DNA from 3 places in the Streptomyces sp. NPDC047917 genome. Region 1 is predicted to be linked to each of the others. Evidence: riboswitches for the same ligand, from Rfam matches in the RefSeq annotation. Region 1 holds a riboswitch; each other region holds the start of a gene.

Region 1 (5,519 bases):
CATCGTCACCATGGCCGACGGGACCGAGACCTGGTACTGCCACCTCAGCGGCACCAAGATCCGCTCGGGCCCGGTCAAGGCCGGTGACGTCATCGCGTACTCCGGAGACACCGGGAACTCGACCGGTCCGCACCTGCACTTCGAGGTCCGGCCCGGGGGCGGAGCGGCGATCAACCCGCTGCCCTGGCTCCGCAGCCACGGCGTCAACCCGACCTGACCCGAGCCCGGCCGATCCGACCCGGGACGGCCCGGAACAGGGGTCGGCGCGGAACAGGGGTCGGCCCGGAACGCGAGACAGCCTGGAACGGGAGACGGGCGGGGGCCGCGGCCTCCGCCCGTCTCCCCGTCCCTGCTACAGCTTCTCGACCGGCGCGTACCGCAGCAGCAGCTTCTTCGGGCGCTCGTCCCCGAAGTCGACCGTGGCCTTCGCCTGATCGCCGACGCCCTCGACCGCCGTGACCGTGCCGAGCCCGAACTGGTCGTGCGTGACCCGGTCCCCCACGACCAGCGTGATCGTCGGCTTGTCCGAGGTCCGCCGGGTCGCGAAGCCCGAGGGCCCGGAGCGCGCACGCGAGGCGGACAGCGACGAGGTGATCCCCGACGTCGGTCCGGCCGGTGCCGCCATCGGCCCCTTCCGCTTCCACTCCAGGTGCTGGTCCGGGATCTCCTCCAGGAACCGCGACGGCGGGTTGTACGAGGGCTGCCCCCACGCGCTGCGCATCGCCGCCCGGGTCAGGTAGAGCCGCTCGCGGGCCCGGGTGATACCGACGTAGGCGAGCCGCCGCTCCTCCTCCAGCTCCTTCACCTGTCCCAGCGCCCGCATGTGCGGGAAGACGCCGTCCTCCATGCCGGTCAGGAAGACGACCGGGAATTCGAGGCCCTTCGCGGTGTGCAGCGTCATCAGCGTGATGACGCCGGAGCCGTCCTCGTCCTCGTCGGGGATCTGGTCGGAGTCGGCGACGAGCGCGACCTTCTCCAGGAACTCCGCGAGCGTCCCCGTGCCCGTCCCCGCGCCGGTCCCGGCGGCCGCGTCCTCGCCGGTGCCGGCGGCCGCGTCCGCGCCGTCCTCGCCGGTGCCGGCGGCCGCGTCCGCGCCGTCCTCGCCGGCCGCGCCCTGCTCCTGCTCGAATTCGAGGGCCACGGCGGCCAGTTCCTGGAGGTTCTCGATCCGGGTCTCGTCCTGCGGGTCGGTGGACGCCTGGAGTTCGGCGAGGTAGCCGGTGCGCTCCAGGACGGCCTCCAGGACCACCGCGGGGCCCGCGCCCGACTCGACGATCGTGCGCAGCTCCTCCATCAGCGTGTTGAACCGCTTGACGGCGTTGGCCGACCGGGCCGCCATGCCGTACGCCTCGTCGACCCGGCGCAGCGCCTGCGGGAAGGTGATCTTCTCGCGCATGGACAGCGCGTCGATCATCGCCTCGGCGCGGTCGCCGATGCCGCGCTTGGGCACGTTGAGGATGCGGCGCAGCGGGACGGTGTCCTCGGGATTGGCGAGGACACGCAGGTAGGCCAGGATGTCCCGGACCTCCTTGCGCTCGTAGAAGCGCACGCCGCCGACGACCTTGTAGGGCAGGCCGACGCGGATGAAGATCTCCTCGAAGACGCGGGACTGCGCGTTCGTACGGTAGAAGATCGCGACGTCACCGGCCTTGGCGTCGCCCGCGTCGGTGAGCCGGTCGATCTCGTCGGCGACGAACTGCGCCTCGTCGTGCTCGGTGTCGGCGACATAGCCGGTGATCCGGGCGCCCGTGCCCGCGTTGGTCCAGAGGTTCTTGGGGCGGCGGCTCTCGTTGCGCTCGATGACCGCGTTGGCGGCGGACAGGATCGTCTGCGTGGAGCGGTAGTTCTGCTCCAGCAGGATCGTGGTCGCGTCGGGGTAGTCCTCCTCGAACTGGAGGATGTTGCGGATGGTCGCGCCGCGGAAGGCGTAGATCGACTGGTCCGCGTCACCCACGACGCACAGCTCGGCCGGGGCGTCGCCCTCGCCCGCCGGTCCGACCAGCTCGCGCACCAGGGTGTACTGGGCGTGGTTGGTGTCCTGGTACTCGTCGACCAGGACGTGCCGGAAGCGGCGGCGGTAGTGCTCGGCGACGTCCGGGAACGCCTGGAGCAGGTGGACCGTCGTCATGATGATGTCGTCGAAGTCCAGCGCGTTGGCCTCGCGCAGCCGGGACTGGTACATCGCGTAGGCCTGGGCGAGGGTCTTCTCGAAGCCGTCCGCGGCCTGGCCGGCGAAGGTCTCCTCGTCGATCAGCTCGTTCTTCAGATTGGAGACCTTGGCGGTGAACGACTTCGGCGGGAAGCGCTTCGGGTCCAGGTCGAGATCGCGGCAGACCAGGGCCATCAGCCGCTTGGAGTCGGCGGCGTCGTAGATCGAGAACGACGAGGTGAAGCCGAGCCGCTTCGACTCACGGCGCAGGATGCGTACGCACGCGCTGTGGAAGGTCATGACCCACATGGCGTTGGCGCGCGGGCCGACGAGCTGCTCGACGCGCTCCTTCATCTCGCCCGCGGCCTTGTTGGTGAAGGTGATCGCCAGGATCTGGCCGGGGTGCACCCCGCGCTCCGCCAGGAGGTGGGCGATCCGGTGGGTCAGCACCCGGGTCTTGCCCGAGCCGGCCCCGGCGACGATGAGCAGCGGGGAGCCCGCGTGGACGACGGCGGCGCGCTGCTCGGTGTTCAGCCCGTCGAGGAGCGCCGCCGAGTCGATGACGGGGCGGTGCGCGCCGTCGCGGTAGTAGGCGTCCCTGGGCGGCGGGGGCCCGTCGAACACGCCCGCGAAGAGGTCCTCCGGCACCGCTTCGGGTGCGGAGTCCTCGGGGGGCGGCGGGGGCTCTTCCTCCGAGTGCTGGAGGCCGGCCAGGAAGCTGTCGTCAAAGAGGCTGCTCATCGCTTGCCGAGTCTAGGCCGCCGCACCGACACCCGGAGGCCGCATGACCAACCGCACACGGCCGACGGCACACAGAGAGAGCGGACACCCACTCCGCGTAAGAGAATCCGGCCGCCGGGCCCCCGCCCCGGCAAGGTCACGAAAATGTATCGGGCATATCGAACATCAACCTTCACAGCGGCACCACGGGTTGGCTAGCGTGCTCGACCGGGCGGCCCGTACCCCCTTGAGGCGAACCACGCCGAGCGGGCGCCCCCGCCGAATCCGGCTGCCCCCGCGGGAGTTCGGAACCGGGGACCCAGACGCAGTACCGGGGTGAATCGATCCTTATCCCCCACTCGGACCGTAGGGCAGCCTTCCGTTCCGCCCGAACCCGACAGCTAACCCGGTAGGCGGTCCACGGAAGGAGATGCCGGCCTTGGCATCCCATCGCAAGCCGCGCACCCGGGTGCGCGCCACCGCACCGGCCGTCGGTCTCACCACGGCGGCCCTGGCGTCGGTGACCCTGCTCTCCACACAGAGCGCGGTGGCCGCGCCCGACCCGAAGCCCGGCGTCGAGGACGTACAGAAGAAGGTCGACGACCTCTACCGGCAGGCGGGCACCGCGACCCAGCGGTACAACCGGGCGAAGGAGGCCTCCACCGCCCAGCGCGCCAAGGTCGACGCCCTGCTGGACGATGTCGCCGAGCGTGCCGACAAGCTCAACGACGCCCGCAGGACGCTCGGCACCTATGCGGCCGCGCAGTACCGCAGCGGCTCCATAGCGCCGAGCGCCACGTTCTTCCTGGCCGACGACCCGCAGTCGTACTTCGACCAGAGCCAGCTGATGGACCGGATGACCAGCCGGCAGCAGCGGGCCATCACGGACTTCCGGACGCAGCAGGCCAAGGCGGCGAAGAAGCGTTCCGAGGCGGTGCGGAGCCTGGAGACGCTGACGACGACGCAGGCCACGCTGCGCACCAGCAAGCAGGACGTGCAGAAGAAGCTGGGTGAGGCGCGCACGCTGCTGTCGAAGCTGACCGCCGAGGAGAAGGCGCGGCTCGCGGAGATCGAGCGCAAGAAGGAGGCGGAGGCGAAGCGCAAGGCCCGGGAGCTGGCGAAGCAGCAGGCCGCCGCGAAGGCCGAGGCGGACCGCAAGGCCGAGGAGGCCGCGAAGGAGTCGGGGGGCGGCAGCGGTACGGGCACCGGGCCCGGGACCGGCTCGGACAGCGGCGCCACCACCAAGGCGGCGAAGGTTCTCGACTTCGCCAGGGCCCAGATCGGCAAGCCCTATGTCTGGGGCGCGACGGGCCCGGCGTCGTACGACTGCTCCGGGCTCACCCAGGCCGCGTGGAAGGCGGCGGGGGTCGACATCCCGCGCACCACGTGGGACCAGGTCAAGATCGGCACCCGGGTGGCCACGGCCGATCTGAAGCCGGGGGACCTCGTCTTCTTCTACGACGACATCAGCCACGTGGGCATCTACAAGGGCGACGGGATGATGATCCACGCCCCGAAGCCCGGGGCGAACGTCCGCGAGGAGTCGATCTACTACATGCCGATCTACGGCAGCGTGCGCCCGGCGTAGCGGGCGCCGACGCGTCGCGCCGCCGCACCGGGCGGCGCGGCGCGGTCGGGATCAGGTCCAGAGCGTGGCGATGAAGATGTTGAGGAGCGTCAGTCCGCCCACCGCCGCGAAGGCGCCCTTGCCGGCCTTCTCCTCGTCCCGCTTGATGTAGACCAGTGCGAGGACGACCACCAGGACCAGCAGCTTGACGCCGATCTTGATGTTGTTGACGTGGTTGCCGTCGGCCTGGTTGAGCCCGACCAGGGCGACACCGGTGACCAGCATGGTCAGCGCGCCGTGCAGCATCGCGGGGACGAACCGGGCCGTGCCCGCGCCCATCGCCTTCATCTGGGTCAGGAAACCGCCCAGCAGGGAGGCGATCCCGATGATGTGCAGGGCGACGAAGACATGAATGAGTACGTCCATGAGGCCGCAGCCTAGCCCCGGCCATATCACCCCTCGGCAGGCAGGTGTGCCTTCCTGGTCACTTCACTCGTGTCTGTACCAATTGCCTGACTCTGGTGCAATTTTTCCGATCGCTCGACGACAATGCCACGCCAAATTCAGGCAATAAGCGTCATTACGACTCCTGCCCGTGCCCCGGGATTAGCGTCGCTGGCAGTCGACCGGCTCACCTCCGCTCCGAAGCGGACGGCGCACCGGCCGCCCCGCCGAGAGTTCCGGCGGGCCCGCCGGTAGCCCCCGGCGGGCAGTCGTCAGGAAGGACGCACGCCCTCGTGGCAGCGCATCGAAAACCCAAGCAGCGCTTGTACACCGGCCCTGCTGCCCGCACCGCGGCGACCCTCGCCCTCACCGGGGCCGCCACCGCCGCCGTACTGCCCGGCCCGGCGCACGCCGATCCGCAGCGCACCCCCGCCCAGGTCAAGGCCGAGGTCGACCGGCTGTACCACGACGCGGAGGTCGCCACCGAGCGGTACAACGGCGCGAAGGAGAAGGCGGACGCCGCCGAGGACGCCCTCGACGACCTGCGCGACGAGGCAGCCCGCAGGACCGAGCGCCTCAACACCGCGCGCGACGCCCTGGGTTCGTTCGCCGCGGCGCAGTACCGCGCCGGCGGCCTCT
Region 2 (5,519 bases), on a different contig from region 1:
GGACGCACCGGGCTGGCTCACCTCTTCGAGCACCTGATGTTCCAGGGCTCGGGCCAGGTCAAGGGGAACGGCCACTTCGAGCTGGTGCAGGGGGCCGGCGGCTCGCTCAACGGGACCACCAGCTTCGAGCGCACCAACTATTTCGAGACCATGCCCACGCACCAGCTGGAGCTGGCCCTGTGGCTGGAGGCCGACCGGATGGGCTCACTGCTCGCCGCGCTCGACGAGGAGTCCATGGAGAACCAGCGCGACGTCGTCAAGAACGAGCGCCGCCAGCGCTACGACAACGTCCCGTACGGCACGGCGTTCGAGAAGCTGACGGCGCTGGCCTACCCCGAGGGCCACCCGTACCACCACACCCCGATCGGCTCGATGGCCGACCTGGACGCCGCGACCCTGGAGGACGCGCGCACCTTCTTCCGTACGTACTACGCGCCCAACAACGCGGTCCTCTCGGTGGTCGGCGACATCGATCCCGAGCAGACCCTCGCCTGGGTCGAGAAGTACTTCGGCTCCATCCCGTCCCACGACGGCAAGCAGCCGCCGCGCGACGGCACGCTCCCGGAGGTCATCGGCGAGCAGCTGCGCGAGGAGGTGCGCGAGGAGGTCCCGGCGCGGGCGCTGATGGCCGCCTACCGGCTGCCCCACGACGGCACCCGCGAGTGCGACGCGGCGGACCTGGCACTGACCGTGCTCGGCGGCGGCGAGTCGTCGCGGCTGCACAACCGCCTGGTCCGCCGTGACCGTACGGCCGTGGCGGCCGGGTTCGGGCTGCTGCGGCTGGCCGGCGCGCCCTCGCTGGGCTGGCTGGACGTCAAGATGTCCGGCGGTGTCGAGGTGCCGCAGGTCGAGGCCGCGGTCGACGAGGAGCTCGCCCGGTTCGCCGCCGAGGGCCCCACGCCCGAGGAAATGGAGCGCGCGCAGGCCCAGTTGGAGCGCGAGTGGCTGGACCGCCTCGGTACGGTCGCCGGCCGCGCCGACGAACTGTGCCGGTTCGCCGTGCTGTTCGGTGACCCGCAGCTCGCCCTGACCGCCGTTCAGCGGGTGCTCGACGTCACGGCGGAGGAGGTGCAGGCGGCCGCCAGGGCCCAGCTGCGCCCCGACAACCGCGCGGTGCTGGTCTACGAGCCGGTCGAGCCGGCCGAGCCCGCGGACACCGACGAGACCGACACCGACGCGCACGAAGGGGCGGACCAGTGACCGACGCTGCCGCGACTGGAGTTTCGATGCAGTACCACCCGCAGCCGGCCCCCGGCACCGCCCGCCCCTGGGCCTTTCCCGCGCCCGAGCGCGGCGCCCTGCCCAACGGCCTCACGGTGCTGCGCTGCCACCGCCCCGGCCAGCAGGTCGTGGCGGTCGAGATCTTCCTCGACGCCCCGCTGGACGCCGAGCCCGAGGGCCTCGACGGCGTGGCCACGATCATGTCGCGGGCGCTGAACGAGGGAACCGACAAGCACACTGCCGAGGAGTTCGCCGCCGAGTTGGAGCGCTGCGGCGCCACGCTCGACGCGCACGCCGACCACCCGGGCGTCCGGGTCTCCCTGGAGGTCCCCGCCTCCCGGCTGGCCAAGGCACTCGCGCTGGTCGCCGAGGCGCTGCGGGCGCCGGCCTTCGCCGAGAGCGAGATCGAGCGGCTGGTACGCAACCGGCTCGACGAGATCCCGCACGAGCAGGCCAACCCGGCGCGGCGTGCCGCCAAGCAGCTCTCCAAGGAGCTGTTCCCGGCCACGGCGCGGATGTCGCGCCCGCGCCAGGGCACCGAGGAGACGGTGGAGCGGATCGACACGGCGGCCGTACGCGCCTTCTTCGACGCCCACATCAGGCCGTCCACGGCGACCGCCGTGGTGGTCGGGGATCTCACCGGCATCGACCTGGACGTCCTGCTCGCCGACACTCTCGGCGACTGGTCCGGAGACACCGCCGCGCCGCGCCCCGCCCCGCCGATCACCGCCGACGACACCGGCCGGGTGGTCATCGTCGACCGTCCGGGCGCGGTGCAGACCCAGCTGCTCATCGGCCGGATCGGGGCCGACCGGCACGACAGCGTGTGGCCGGCCCAGGTGCTCGGCACGTACTGCCTGGGCGGCACGCTCACCTCCCGGCTCGACCGGGTGCTGCGCGAGGAGAAGGGCTACACGTACGGCGTGCGGGCCTTCGCCCAGGTACTGCGTTCCTCGGCCGCGGACTCCGCCTCGGGGGCGACCGGTGCCGCGATGCTCGCCATCAGCGGCTCGGTGGACACCGAATCCACCGAGCCGGCGCTCAAGGACCTGTGGACGGTCCTGCGGACCCTGGCGGCCGAGGGCCTGACCGACGAGGAGCGCGAGACGGCCGTGCAGAACCTCGTGGGTGTGGCGCCCCTGAAGTTCGAGACGGCTGCCTCCGTCGCGGGCACCCTCGCCGACCAGGTCGAGCAGCACCTGCCGGACGACTACCAGGCTCGGCTGTACGCCCGGCTCGCGGAGACCGGCACGGTCGAGGCGACCGCGGCGGTCGTCAACGCCTTCCCGGGTGACCGGCTGGTCACGATCCTCGTCGGCGACGCGGCCCGGATCGAGGAGCCCGTCCGTGCCCTGGGCATCGGAGAAGTGTCGGTGGTCACCGGCTGACGACCAGCCCGCCACGACACGTACGTCCCGCCGTTTCGTTGCGTATCGGGACATAAGGAAGGCCCTCGCGAGCGCGATCTCGCCGGGGTCTTCCCTTTTGTCCGTTCTGAGGGAAGGTTGCCTGTCTGCCCTGTGGGATGCGCTACAAAACGGCCTGTCCGTTTGGTGAATGAAAGCGCCCCCGCTTAGCGTCGGCTCGACTGCCCGTCACTCGTATGCCGCATCCGCGACGTACCGGACAGTCATCGCCGAGTCCCCGTCAGGCGCGAGCCTGGGGAGCCGGGGACCCACGCAGTCCCTGGGGTGAATCGGACGTCTGAGCCCGGATGGGCCGGGGCGTCCGTAGGAGACCTTCCTGCTCCGAACCCGTCAGCTAACCCGGTAGGCGAGAAGGAAGGAAAGGACCAGCCCCTCCATGGCGTTCACCCGTGTCACCGGGAAGCACCGTGCCCCGAGCCGACTGAAGCGCGGCAGCGCGAAGGCCGTCGGCGTCGCGGCTCTGGCCACCACCGGCGTCATCGGCGGCCTGGCCGCTCCCGCCTCCGCGGCGGACTCCGACGCACCCTCCGTGAGCGATACCGGCCTCAACCAGGTCATCGCCATCGACAAGACCCTCGCCGAGCGGATCGACGCCCAGGCCGACGTCCAGCAGCACCAGGCCGACGTCGCCGCGAAGGCGAAGGCCGAGGCCCACCGGAAGGCCGAGGCCAAGAAGAAGGCCGAGGCGAAGGCCAGGGCAGTGGCCGAGGCCAAGGCCGAGGCCGAGCGTGCCGCCGGGGCCCGCGCCGAGAAGGCCCGCGCCGCCCGGTCCGCCGAGCGCACCCGCCTGGGCTCCTTCCAGCTTCCGGTCGCCGGCTCGTACGTGAGCACCGGCTACAAGTCCAGCGGCTCGCTCTGGTCCTCCGGCAGCCACTCCGGCATCGACTTCCACGCCGCCTCCGGCAGCTCCGTCGTCGCCGTCGGCGCCGGCACGGTCGTCGAGGCCGGCTGGGGCGGCGCGTACGGCAACAACATCGTGCTCCGGATGACGGACGGCACGTACACCCAGTACGGCCACCTCTCCTCGATCGGCGTCTCCGTCGGCCAGAGCGTCGGCGCGGGTCAGCAGATCGGCCTCTCCGGCTCGACCGGCAACTCCACCGGACCGCACCTCCACTTCGAGGCCCGGACGACCCCGTCGTACGGCTCCGACATGGACCCGGTCGCGTACCTGCGCGCCCACGGCGTCCGCGTCTGACCGGCGCCCACCGCACCACCTCGTCGAAGGCCCCGGCAGCGCGCCGGGGCCTTCGACGTGTCCGGCGATCCCGGCCGCCCGGGACGACCGGCCGCCGTACCGCCCCGCGGCCAAAAGATATTCATGAATTCCCGCCCGGCATCGGAAATGCGGCCGCATTGCAATAGAGTCGCGGAACAGGCATCGGCCGGCCGCGATTCGCGGGGATCGAGACGGAGGTTCGGACATGCGCATTCCGGCGCATTCGGTATGCACGGCAATCCGTGACGACATCGTCTCCGGTGTCTTCGTACGCGGCAGCCGTCTCACGGAGGAACTGCTGGCCCGCCGATACGGGGTCTCCCGTGTCCCGGTGCGGGAGGCGCTGCGCACCCTGGAGTCCGAGGGCTTCGTGGTCACCCGGCGGCACGCGGGCGCCTGCGTCGCCGAGCCCACCGAGCGGGAGGCGGCCGATCTCCTGGAGGTCCGTACGCTGCTGGAGCCGCTGGGCGCCGCCCGTGCCGCGCAACGCCGCACCGAGGCACACCTCAAGGTGCTCCGCGGTCTCGTGCGGCTCGGCCAGGACCGGGCCCGGCGGGGCGAGGGCGACGATCTGCGCTCGCTGGGCGGCTGGTTCCACGAGACGCTGGCACAGGCTTCCGGCAGTCCGGGTCTGATCGCGCTGCTCACCCAACTGCGGCACAAGATCGACTGGATGTACGTGGTCGAGCAGTCCGCCCGGCCGGTGGATTCCTGGGCCGAGCACGGGGCGATCGTGGACGCGGTGGCACGCGGCGACGCGGAACGGGCCAGGGCGCTGGCCGCCCGTCACGCGGAACGGGCCGCGGCCGCGCACCGGCCGCGCCGGCGGCCCGGCGCGCCCGGGGCCGGCCGGGTGAGGACCTCGCAACATTCCGTAAACGCCGCAGGTGCCCGGAATTAACAATCACGCCGTATACAAAGAGAAGTCGCCGCGCAGGGGCGCATTCCGGGCAGTCGAAATTATGACCGCCTGGATTCCGTCCGCGTGAATTCCGTCCTGTCTGAATTCTGTCCTGCTCGAATTCTGCTTCGCCCGGATTCTGCTTCGCCCGGATTCCGTGCGTCTGAATCCTGGAGGCCGGAACCCGTTCGGCGGGCACCGGGAGACAAAAGAGCCGCGGCCCCGGTTCAGGGTGCCGCGGCTCTCTCGCCGAGGGTGTTTCAGACGGTCTCCGGGAGCTCCTCAAGTCCCTCGGCGACCAGCTTCGCCAGGCGGTCCAGGGCGGCTTCGGAGTCGTCGGCCTCGGACGCGAGCACGATCTCCTCGCCACCCTGCGCGCCGAGACCGAGGACCGCGAGCATGGAAGCGGCGTTCACCGGGTTGCCGTCGGCCTTGGAGATCGTCACCGGGACGCCGGAAGCCGTGGCGGCACGGACGAAGATGGAAGCGGGGCGGGCGTGCAGGCCCTCGGCCCAACCGACGTTGACGCGGCGCTCAGCCATGGTTCTGCCCTTCACGAATCAACAGTTGTCTAGACCAGTCTCTCACGCGGTGCGCGGTGCTCCGGCCGACCCCGGGAACAGCCCATAACGCCCGCGGACCCGCCGATCGGCCCTCTCAGACTGCCCCGGCCCCGAGACCTACGCGACCGCTGACGGAGCCGTACTCTTTGCCCATGCAGCCCGCGCCGGAGCAGAGTCCGCATCACGCT
Region 3 (5,519 bases), on a different contig from region 1:
ATCGAGCAGATGAACAAGATCATCGACAGGCTCTGATCCCGGCAGGGGTGCGGGCCCCGGCCGTCCGGCGGCCCGCACCCCCTTCTCCCGGCCCACCCACCTCCACGTGGTCCGGCCGGTACGGGAAGCGCCTCGCCGCCGACCGTCAGACGGCGGCCTCCGGCGCCGTGAGCAGCTCGGCCACCTCCTCCGCGCTCGTCTCCCGCAACTCCTCGTCGACCAGCAGCCACCTGGTGATGCCGGCCGATCCGAGGAAGGCCAGATCGTGACTGGCGATCAGCAGCGCGCCCTCGTAGGAGTCGAGCGCACCGGTCAGCTGACGCACACTGGCGATGTCCAGGTTGTTGGTCGGCTCGTCCATCATCAGCAGCTGCGGGGCCGGTGCGGCGAGCATCGTCGCCGCGAGGGCGGCCCGGAAGCGCTCCCCGCCCGACAGGGTGCCCGCAGGCTGCTCCGCGCGTTTGCCCTGGAACAGGAAACGGGCGAGCTGGGCGCGGATGTGGTTGTCGGTGACCCCGGGCGCCGTCCGGGCCACGTTCGCCGCGACGCTCAGTTCCTCGTCCAGCACATCGAGCCGCTGCGGAAGGAACCGCACCGGTACGAAGGTCCTGGCCTCGCCGGACAGCGGGGCCAGCTCACCGGTGAGGGTGCGCAGCAGAGTCGTCTTCCCGGCGCCGTTCCGACCGACGAGCGCGATCCGCTCGGGCCCGTTCACCTGGAGGCTGCCCTCGCGCAGCCTGCCGAAGCGGGGACGCAGGCCGTGCAGGCTCAGCACGGTGCGTCCGGTGGGCACCGCCGTGTGCGGGAGGCTCACGCGGATCTCGGCGTCGTCGCGGACCGCGGCGGCGGCCTCCTCCCGGCGTTCGCGTGCCTCACCGAGCCGTTCCTCGTGGACGCCGCGGAGCCTGCCCGCCGACTCCTGCGCCGACCGCTTCCGGCGGCCGGCCAGGATCTTGGGCAGGCCGCCCTCGGTCTCCGCCTTGCGGCCGTTCTTCTGACGCCGGGCCAGTTTCAGGTGGGTCTCCTCCAGTTCGCGCTTCTGGCGGCGCACATCGGCCTCGGCGGCCCGCAGCATCCGCCCGGCGGCCTCCTGCCCGGCGGCCACGGCCTCCTCGTACGCAGACCAGCCACCGCCGTACCAGTTCACCGAGCCGGTGCGCAGTTCGGCGATGCGGTCCACACGCTCCAGCAGTTCGCGGTCATGGCTGACCACGACCAGTACCCCCGAGCGCCAGGAGTCGACGGCCTCGTAGAGCCTGCGGCGGGCGAGCACATCGAGGTTGTTGGTGGGCTCGTCCAGGAGCAGGACGTCGGGGCGCTCCAGCAGCAGCGCGGCCAGTCTCAGCAGGACGGTCTCCCCGCCGGACAACTGGCCCACGGTGCGGTCGAGTTCGATGCCGCCGAGGCCGAGCGAGCCCAGTGTCGCCAGGGCCCGTTCCTCGACGTCCCAGTCGTCGCCGATCGTCTCGAAGTGCTTCTCGTCGACGTCCCCGGCCTCGACGGCGCGCAGCGCCTCGCGCCGCTCGGCGATGCCCAGGGCCCGGTCCACCCGCAGTGTCGTGTCGAGGGTGATGTTCTGCGGAAGGTGGGCGAGGCTGCCACCGACGGTCACCGACCCCTGGGACGGGTGCAGTTGGCCGGCGAACAGTCGCAGGAGTGTGGACTTGCCCGCGCCGTTGTTGCCGACGAGGCCGACGCGTCCCCGGCCGATGCTGAGCGAGAGCCCGTCGAGGACGGTGGTGCCGTCCGGCCACCGGAAGGTCAGGGCGGAGCAGGTGAGAGAGGCATGAGGGGTGGTGGGAGTCGCCATGGTGTTCCTCGCATTCGCAAGCGCGGTGAAGGGGGCTTCGTATGCGAGCACCACGCAGCGACCGGGCCATGGGAAGAGGTGCGGCGGTCCTGAAGATCGGGGGACGGCTCAGGCACCGAGGTCGCATCCACGCGGGGTCACGGGCAGCGCGAAGCACTGCTACGGCGTGACGGGCGTACGGGCAAAGCCGTACGGCGCGATGTTCGCGAACCTCAGATGCGCAACGTCCACCTCAATCGGAGACAACAGGACCTCAGAACTGTAAACGACGGGGTGACGGAAGGGCAATGTCATTGGGTCCCGGAGCGGGCGCCGGAAGGTGCGGGCGAAATGCCCGCATTTGTGAATTCGTGGCGCGAGTCACGTCCGGCCCACCGGATACCGCCCCGCGCGGTTCGGTTCCCTTTCCGCACAAGGGGAGTGGTTCGCGCGGTGTGAGGTGGATTACCGAAATTCCCGTTACTCGATCTTGTGGGTGAATTGCATTCGGAAATTGGGGTCTTGTCCGCTTCGGTTCTTCTCGCTTACGGTCACCGTCAATCCGGACGGAACGCCGAATCCTGCCGCTGTCCGGCAATCCGACCACTCGTGTACGGCAGGAGCGGGGAACCCAGGTAAGCCGCCGGTCCGGAATCCGGAACGGCTCGGGGTGAAGCCACGCAGATGCGCGGCCAGGCATCTCCAGCCTGAACCCGACAGCTCACCTCGCAGGCGACGGAGAGGAATCCACCATGCCCGCAACGGGTACGTACCGTCGTCGCAGGTCCACCACGCTGACCCGCGGTTTCATCGCCGTGGGCACGGGCGCGGCCGCCCTGCTCCTCCCCCTGCTCGGCGCCCACACCGCCTCGGCGGCCCCGGCGCGGCCCGCCGCCGTCACCGCTCCCGCCGCGTCGTCCGCGACGTACACGAACGATCTGGACGGCTGGATCAAGGAGTCGCTGGCCGTGATGGCCGAGCACGGCATTCCCGGCAGCTACGAGGGCATCCACCGCAACGTCATGCGCGAGTCCTCCGGAAACCCCCGGGCGATCAACAACTGGGACTCGAACGCCGCCGCCGGGACGCCGTCCAAGGGCCTCCTCCAGGTCATCGAGCCGACGTTCCGGGCCTACCACGTGCCCGGGACCGCGATGGACAGCTACGACCCGGTCGCCAACATCACGGCCGCGTGCAACTACGCGGCCGCCAAGTACGGTTCCATCGACAACGTCTTCGGGGCCTACTGAGGCGACCGGACCACCGCCCGGCCGGGCCCGTCCCGAGGTCGGCCCAGCCGCGGCGGTGTCCAGTCGGCATGGCGCAGGACCGCGCGGACGGTGACCCGGGACGGCGCGAGCCGCAGCGCCGTATTGCGCAGGGCGACGGCCACCGGACGGGACAGCTGCTGCCCCATCCGGCCGGCCTGCCGGGCGGCCCGCGCGACCGACTGGCTGCGGGGCCGGCGCTCGGCGTCGTAGCGGACGAGCGCCGACTCGACGCCGGCCCCGCCGGAGAGCGCGGCGGCCAGTGTCGCCGCGTCCTCCAGTGCCTGACAGGCCCCCTGGCCGAGATTCGGGGTCATGGCGTGCGCGGCGTCGCCGAGCAGCGCGATCCGGCCGACCGCGTACGAAGGGAGCGGAGTCACCAGCTCGTTGATGTCGTGATGCAGTACGGCATCGGTCCGGGTCGCTGCCAGCAGGGCGGGAATGGGGTCGTGCCAGCCGCCGAACCGGCGGCGCACCTCACCCAGCGGATCAGGGTGCCGGACCCCGGCGGGCGCGTTGAGTACCGCGTGCCACTCGGCCCGGCCGTCGGCGAACGCGATGTGGCCGAACTCGGCCCCCCGTCCCCAGGTCAGCTCGAAGTCGGTACGCAGATCGACGGGCGTCTTGGTGATGGCGCGCAGCACCGTCGAGCCGCTGTAGGCGGGACCGGGGTGCCCCGGGAAGAGCTGGGTGCGCAGCCTGCTGCCGATTCCGTCGGCGGCCACCACCAGATCCGCCTCCAGCGCGGTGTCGCCCGCGGTCAGGCGCACCCGCGAGGCGTCGGACCGGTCGACGGACGTCACTTCGGCCCCGATGAGCAGGGATTCGGGCGGCAGGGCCGCGCGCAGCAGCCGGTGCAGCCCGGACCGGGGGATGCCCACGATCGGCGTCCCCAGCTCGCGTTCCAGCGCGGCTCCGTCCATGCGGGCCAGCAGACGGCCGTCCGGGGTGCGGGTGCCGCCGGTGTACTGGGGCCGGGCGGCCGCGCGCACCGCCGCGCCGACACCGAGGACGTCCAGCGCGCGCAAGCCGTTCGCGTGCAGGGAGATGCCCGCGCCCGCGTCGTCGGGAGTGCGGGCGCGTTCGACGACCGTCACCTCCCAGCCGACGAGCCGCAGCCCGATCGCGGCGGCCAGTCCGCCGATGCCACCGCCGACGACCACCGCGTTGTTGCCCATGCCCGGTCCCCTCCCATGCCCCGTCACAACCTTCTACAGCTGTAGAAGGAGCGTACTACCCCTTCTCTACAGGTGTAGAAAGGGGTGGTGACCACAGACCGACGGACCGTCCTCGCCGATGCCGCCATCCATGTGCTGGCCGAGGAGGGGATGCGGGGCCTGACCCACCGGGCCGTGGACCGGGCGGCGGCCCTGCCGCCCGGCACCACCTCGGCGTACTTCCGCACCCGTCAGGCGCTGCTCACCGCGCTCGTCCGACGGCTCGTGGCACAGGACCAGGCGGAATTGCAGGCGGCCGGCGAGCAGGCGCGGGTGCCGCGCGCCGCCGCCGAACTGACGGACGGGCTGGCCGGGTTCGTCGAACGGCGGCTGACCGGCGAGGGGCGGCAACGGTCGCTCGCCCGCTACGCCTGCGCGGTCGAGAGCGTGCGCCACCCGGAACTGCGCGAGATTCTCGTACCGCGGCAGAACGCGGCCCGTGCGGCGGTGCGGGCGTTCCTGCACGCACAGGGCGTCGCCGACGCCGAGGGCCGCACGCTCACACTGCTGGCCTGCGTGGACGGACTCGTCTTCGACCGGCTGGTGGGCGGCGGGGGAGCCGTACTCAGGGAGGAGATCGCGGGTCTGGTCGCCGCGGCGCTCCGCGACCCCGGTGGGGAAGCCGCCGGGTGATCCGGGCCGGCGTCACTCCGGGGCGGGTTCCGCCGCGTGGTCCGGCTCGGAGCGGGGCAGTACGGGCACGGTCGCCGCAGCCCCGTCCCGGACCGACCGCACCACCGCGTCGTGCAGTCGGCGGCTCTCCTCCTCCGAACGGCACGGCACCGGGCTGCCCGACATGGTGAACCAGTCGATCGCACCCGTGTACTGCACAGTGACCTGGGCCGTGTCGTCCGCCCAGGTCGTGTGAACGGTCAGGTCCCCGGAAAGCACACCGACCTCGTCCGTGAGCACGCCACCGCGCCCCGAGAACACCCCGCAAGTCGTCCACGACGCCCAAGCCATGACTCCAGGCTGGCACCAAGACCGCGGATCCGCGACCCGCGGGTCCGGTGCCCGGACCGCACCCCGGCCGCTCCGCCCGCCCAGGGAGTCGCTCCACCCTTCCGGATGCTGGAAATGGGGGAAACTTTCCCACCGGCCGGGCTGCGGTTCCCGCACCACCCGATCCCCGGACATTGACGCGCTGTTAGCGGAAAATCGTCGAATTTCCCCGCCTGGACAACGAATTCCGAAGGTGAACACCTCTTGACCTGCGGAACGCGTCGGGATTGCATGTCGCGCTGG

What was found. A riboswitch is a leader RNA that binds a small molecule or an ion and turns the genes downstream of it on or off. The one in region 1 is predicted to bind cyclic di-AMP.
Region 2: another riboswitch for cyclic di-AMP. It lies ahead of ACGF8B_RS07335 (M23 family metallopeptidase); the one in region 1 lies ahead of ACGF8B_RS33190 (NlpC/P60 family protein).
Region 3: another riboswitch for cyclic di-AMP. It lies ahead of ACGF8B_RS10110 (transglycosylase SLT domain-containing protein); the one in region 1 lies ahead of ACGF8B_RS33190 (NlpC/P60 family protein).

Annotation. Positions count from the first base shown of each region.
Region 1 is NZ_JBIDCA010000015.1:137,970-143,488, forward strand. Features, by position in the region: gene ACGF8B_RS33180 (M23 family metallopeptidase) at 1-217, shown strand, start outside; gene ACGF8B_RS33185 (ATP-dependent DNA helicase) at 353-2,890, opposite strand; cyclic di-AMP (ydaO/yuaA leader) riboswitch at 3,137-3,301, shown strand; gene ACGF8B_RS33190 (NlpC/P60 family protein) at 3,300-4,457, shown strand; gene ACGF8B_RS33195 (hypothetical protein) at 4,509-4,862, opposite strand; gene ACGF8B_RS33200 (NlpC/P60 family protein) at 5,174-5,519, shown strand, end outside.
Region 2 is NZ_JBIDCA010000003.1:82,629-88,147, forward strand. Features, by position in the region: gene ACGF8B_RS07325 (M16 family metallopeptidase) at 1-1,200, shown strand, start outside; gene ACGF8B_RS07330 (M16 family metallopeptidase) at 1,227-2,609, shown strand; cyclic di-AMP (ydaO/yuaA leader) riboswitch at 2,846-3,011, shown strand; gene ACGF8B_RS07335 (M23 family metallopeptidase) at 3,025-3,846, shown strand; gene ACGF8B_RS07340 (GntR family transcriptional regulator) at 4,073-4,768, shown strand; gene ACGF8B_RS07345 (HPr family phosphocarrier protein) at 5,029-5,310, opposite strand; gene ACGF8B_RS07350 (GNAT family N-acetyltransferase) at 5,484-5,519, shown strand, end outside.
Region 3 is NZ_JBIDCA010000004.1:56,426-61,944, reverse strand. Features, by position in the region: gene ACGF8B_RS10120 (DUF305 domain-containing protein) at 1-36, shown strand, start outside; gene ACGF8B_RS10115 (ABC-F family ATP-binding cassette domain-containing protein) at 146-1,810, opposite strand; cyclic di-AMP (ydaO/yuaA leader) riboswitch at 2,352-2,537, shown strand; gene ACGF8B_RS10110 (transglycosylase SLT domain-containing protein) at 2,542-3,039, shown strand; gene ACGF8B_RS10105 (FAD-dependent monooxygenase) at 3,033-4,235, opposite strand; gene ACGF8B_RS10100 (TetR/AcrR family transcriptional regulator) at 4,323-4,907, shown strand; gene ACGF8B_RS10095 (hypothetical protein) at 4,920-5,237, opposite strand.